DNA from 2 places in the Arthrobacter sp. NPDC080031 genome. Region 2 is predicted to be linked to the other one. Evidence: predicted binding sites of a transcription regulator. Region 2 holds the regulator's gene; the other holds the start of a gene.

Region 1 (2,460 bases), on a different contig from region 2:
CGGCACGCGCGTCTCCGGAGCGGTCATGGACGCCGCCCGCAGCCTTGGCATGAACGCGGTGTCCAACGCGGAATTCACGCCGGGCAAAGCAGCCCCCGCCGCGGCGGGCATCAAGTCGGGCACGCCGGACGCCGTCGTCGTGGTTGCCCGTGACGGTGCCCAAGGCGCCCTGGCCGAGCTGCTGAGCGCGGGGCTGAGCGGCAAGAGCCTGATCCTGAGTGACGGCGCCATCCGCCAATACGGAACAGCGCTCGGTGCCGGTGGCCTCGACGGCGCACGCGGAATTCTTCCAGGCGTCTTCCCGAGTGCGGAGTTCCAGGCCGGGCTGACCGGGATCGACCCCCAACTCAAGGACACGACGTATGCCGCCGAAACGTACGACGCCGTCACCCTCGCGTCGCTTGCGGCCGCAGCGGCGGGCGACGACGCCGGTGGCTCGATCGCGGCCTGGCTCACCACGGTGTCGGGCGGGACGCGCCCGGCGTCGGGCGACGCGGCAACGAAAGAGCGCACGTCCTGTGCGTCATACAAGGATTGCCTCGATCTGCTGAAGGGGGCCAGGCTCCCGGATTACGACGGCGAGTCCGGCACCATCGGGTTCGACGCCAACGGCGACGTTACCTCGTCCAATTACATGGTCTTCACCTACGGAGCCGACAACACTGCGCGGGTGAGTGGCAAGGAGACTGCTTCACGGACTCCGTGATCGGGTTGTGCCTGGAGCGAATTCGCTTGGCGTGGCGAGCACTTTCCTGCGCTTTCTGCTTGCACTCTCCTCGGGTGAGTGCTAATTATTGATTAGCACTCTCAAGCACTGACTGCTAATTCTTCACACGGCTCCGGCCGTATGCAAGCAGAGGGTGCTTGGGAGAACAAAGAAAACCTTGCTGGGGTGAGATCCGGAGCAGGCGGCGTACAGAGGCCGAATGTGAAGGATCGTCCGTCGCGGGCACCGCAGTGAAGGCACCTTCTTAACGACTGTCCCGAAAGGACTACCGCCGTTATGGCCAAGATCATTGCATTTGATGAAGAGGCGCGCCGCGGTCTCGAGCGGGGTCTGAACACCCTCGCCGACGCCGTCAAGGTCACCCTCGGCCCGCGTGGACGCAATGTCGTCCTCGAAAAGAAGTGGGGCGCTCCCACGATCACCAACGATGGTGTTTCCATCGCCAAGGAGATCGAGCTGGACGATCCTTACGAGAAGATCGGCGCCGAGCTGGTCAAGGAAGTTGCCAAGAAGACCGACGACGTCGCTGGCGACGGAACCACCACCGCCACCGTGCTTGCCCAGGCCCTCGTCAAGGAAGGCCTGCGCAACGTAGCTGCCGGCGCCGACCCGCTGTCCCTCAAGCGCGGCATCGAGAAGGCTGTTGAAGCCGTTATCACCGAGCTGCTCGCCTCCGCCAAGGAGATCGAGACCAAGGAAGAGATCGCAGCCACGGCTTCCATCTCTGCCGGCGACACCGAAATCGGTAACCTCATTGCTGAAGCCCTGGACAAGGTCGGCAAGGAAGGCGTCATCACGGTCGAGGAGTCCAACACCTTCGGCCTGGAGCTTGAACTCACCGAAGGCATGCGCTTCGACAAGGGTTACATCTCCGCATACTTCGTCACCGACGCAGAGCGCCAGGAAACGGTCCTCGAAGACCCGTACATCCTGATCGTCAACTCCAAGATCTCCAACGTGAAGGAACTCGTTGCGGTCCTAGAGAAGGTCATGCAGTCCAACAAGCCGCTGCTGATCATCGCCGAAGACATCGAGGGCGAGGCCCTGGCCACCCTCATCGTCAACAAGATCCGTGGCACCTTCAAGTCCGTCGCCGTCAAGGCTCCGGGCTTCGGTGACCGCCGCAAGGCACAGCTCGCCGACATCGCTATCCTCACCGGCGGCCAGGTCATCTCCTCGGAGGTCGGCCTCAGCCTCGAGAACGCAACCCTCGAACTGCTCGGCAACGCCCGCAAGGTTGTTGTCACCAAGGACGAGACCACCATCGTCGAAGGTGCCGGCGACGCCGACGCCATCGCCGGTCGTGTTGCACAGATCCGTGCCGAGATCGAGAACTCCGACTCCGACTACGACCGCGAGAAGCTGCAGGAGCGCCTGGCCAAGCTGGCCGGCGGCGTTGCAGTCATCAAGGCCGGTGCCGCAACCGAGGTGGAGCTCAAGGAACGCAAGCACCGCATTGAGGACGCTGTCCGCAACGCCAAGGCTGCCGTTGAAGAAGGCATCGTCGCCGGTGGTGGCGTTGCCCTCATCCAGGCTGGCGCGAAGGCATTCGCCAACCTGCAGCTCGAAGGCGACGAAGCAACGGGCGCCAACATCGTCCGCGTTGCCATCGACGCTCCGCTCAAGCAGATCGCTCACAACGCTGGCCTCGAGCCGGGCGTTGTCATCGACAAGGTCCGCGGCCTGCCGTCGGGCCACGGCCTGAACGCCGCAACCGGCGTTTACGAGGACCT
Region 2 (2,460 bases):
ACCTTTTCCACAAGCTCGGCGTCGTGCTTGCCTTCCACCCAGATCCGGCTCGCCTTGGCGACCTGGGCCCGCTGGCCGGCCACGCGGACGGATCCCGAAGCCGTCCTGCCTGCTTGCGCCGCACCCTTGGCGGCTGCCGCGCGTGGCGCCGGCGGCAGGAGCTTCACTGCTTGTCCCTCCAGCAGGAATCCGAATCCGAGCCGGAATGACTTGGCCTTTCCCCGTCGATCCTCAAGCACCACAATGTGCATGCCTCCGGACTTCTCCACCCTGGTCACGGCACCGACCCAACCGGACTGCACGTCCTCGAGAACCATCCCGCGTTCAACGGGCACCTCCGGCAGTTGCCGTTTGGCCGGCGAGGAGAGGTCTTGCGGGCCCCAATTGTCGTAAGACACGGTCTTCACACCACTTTGCGCTAGGGGGATCGGTCACGGTCCATGGGATTCCCCAGGACCGCGCGGGAATCATGTTCGCCGCGAGCGGTACCAATGCTAACAACGAGGTGGCTCATACTAGACTTGTTAGCACTTGGGCATGTTGAGTGCTAATTATTTATTGAAATGTTGATTGGAGGTGGGCAGTGAGCGAACCACGGAAGCTGGAAGTGTTGCGCGCCATCGTGGAGGACTACGTTCACTCCCGCGAGCCCGTCGGCTCCAAAGCCTTGGTCGAACGGCACCATCTGGGAGTGTCGAGCGCAACCATCCGCAATGACATGGCTCTCTTGGAAGAAGAAGGCCTCATTGCAGCACCACACACGAGTGCGGGCCGCATTCCCACGGACAAGGGCTACCGCTTGTTCGTCGACCGTATTTCCGAGGTCAAGCCGCTTTCGGCTGCCGAGCGCCGGGCCATCCACTCGTTGCTTGAGGGCCCCGACGACGTCGAGGACATCCTTGAGCGAACCGTCCGGCTGCTCTCCCAACTGACCAACCAGGTCGCCGTCGTCCAGTATCCGCACCTGAGCCGCGCGCGTGTCCGCCATATTGAGTTTGTCCTTTTGGCACCGCGCCAAGTCTTGGTGGTGTTGATCGCCGATTCGGGCAAAGTGGAACAGGGCGTTGTGCACGCGGCGACAGACGCTGCCGACGAAGAGCTAATGGCTTTGCGGGCGCGATTCCTCGGGAGCATTGCCGGCTCCCAGCTCGACCTCATGCCGCAAGTCCTGCCCTCGGTGGTTGCCTTGTGTCCGCCCGCGCTTCGGAACCTTGCGGGCGCCCTTGCCCACGGCCTGGAAAGGCTCGCCGAGCGGAGCCGCGACGAACGCATGGTCATGGCAGGCACGGCAAACCTGGCCCGCTCCAACGTGGACTTCCCGCTGAGCATCGGTCCGGTCCTCGAAGCGCTCGAGGAGCAGGTGGTCATGTTGCGGCTGTTGTCGGACATGGCTGAGGACCCCCGGGGCGTCACGGTGAGCATCGGCCGCGAAAACCCCTATGACGGCCTCTCCGAGGCTTCGGTGGTTGCCACGGGCTACGGTCCGGGCAGCAGTGCCAAGATCGGCATTCTTGGACCCACCCGCATGGATTATCCCAACACCATGGCGGCCGTCCGTGCCGTCGCACGCTACCTTTCCCGCATTCTGGGCGGCTGACGGCCTCGGCTGGAAACCGCCTCGCAAGAAAAGCAGTGGAACCGTAAACAAGGAAGAGATACCGACTTTGAGCAGTCACTATGACGTTCTGGGCGTCTCGCCGGAAGCAACCGGCGAGGAGATCAAGAAGGCCTACCGCAAGCTCGCACGCAAGCTGCACCCGGATGTGAACCCGGGGGCCGGCGCTGCCGAGGAATTCAAGGCGGTGACCCACGCATATGAGGTCCTCTCCGACCCCCAGAAGCGCCGCGTCTACGACGCCACCGGCAACGAGAACGGGACCGACAACGGTTTCGGCGGAGGCTACGCGGGCCAGGGATTCGCCTTCCAGGACATCTTCGATACCTTCTTCGGCGGAGGAGGCGGCGGCATGCAGGGCCCCGCGTCCCGCATGCGCCGCGGCCAGGACGCCCTGATCAGCGTGCGCATCGACTTGCGCGAAGCGGTCTTCGGTGTCAACAAAAAGCTTGAGGTGGACACCGCTGTCGTCTGTCCCACGTGCGAGGGCTCATGCTGCCGTCCGGGCACCCACCCGGAGCGCTGCGACATTTGTGGCGGCTCGGGCCAGGTCCAGCGGGCAGTCCGCTCGATTCTCGGCCAGGTCATGACTGCCGCACCGTGTGGATCATGCGAAGGTTTCGGCTCGATCATCAAGGATCCTTGCAATGAGTGCGGCGGCCAGGGCCGCATCCGCAGCCGCCGTTCGCTGACCGTCAAGGTGCCAGGCGGCGTCGCTACCGGAACGCGCATCCAGTTGTCTTCGCAAGGCGAGGCTGGTCCTGCCGGCGGGCCTCCCGGCGACCTCTACGTGGAGATCCGGGTCAACAACGATCCCACCTACGTACGTGAAGGCGACGACCTGC

Evidence for each region. Region 2 encodes HrcA, which represses chaperone genes, less so after heat shock. Its sites were predicted from a motif close to TTNGCACTCGNNNNNNNCGAGTGCNAA; they were not measured.
Region 1: a site for HrcA is predicted at 765-791, ahead of groL (chaperonin GroEL). Genes of this name have one in related genera too.

The regions. Positions count from the first base shown of each region.
Region 1 covers NZ_JBFBLA010000024.1:27,154-29,613, reverse strand. The annotation lists gene AB0323_RS18465 (ABC transporter substrate-binding protein) at 1-706, shown strand, start outside; gene groL (chaperonin GroEL) at 1,004-2,460, shown strand, end outside.
Region 2 covers NZ_JBFBLA010000002.1:219,268-221,727, reverse strand. The annotation lists gene AB0323_RS02865 (DUF3097 family protein) at 1-398, opposite strand, end outside; gene hrcA (heat-inducible transcriptional repressor HrcA) at 584-1,597, shown strand; gene dnaJ (molecular chaperone DnaJ) at 1,665-2,460, shown strand, end outside.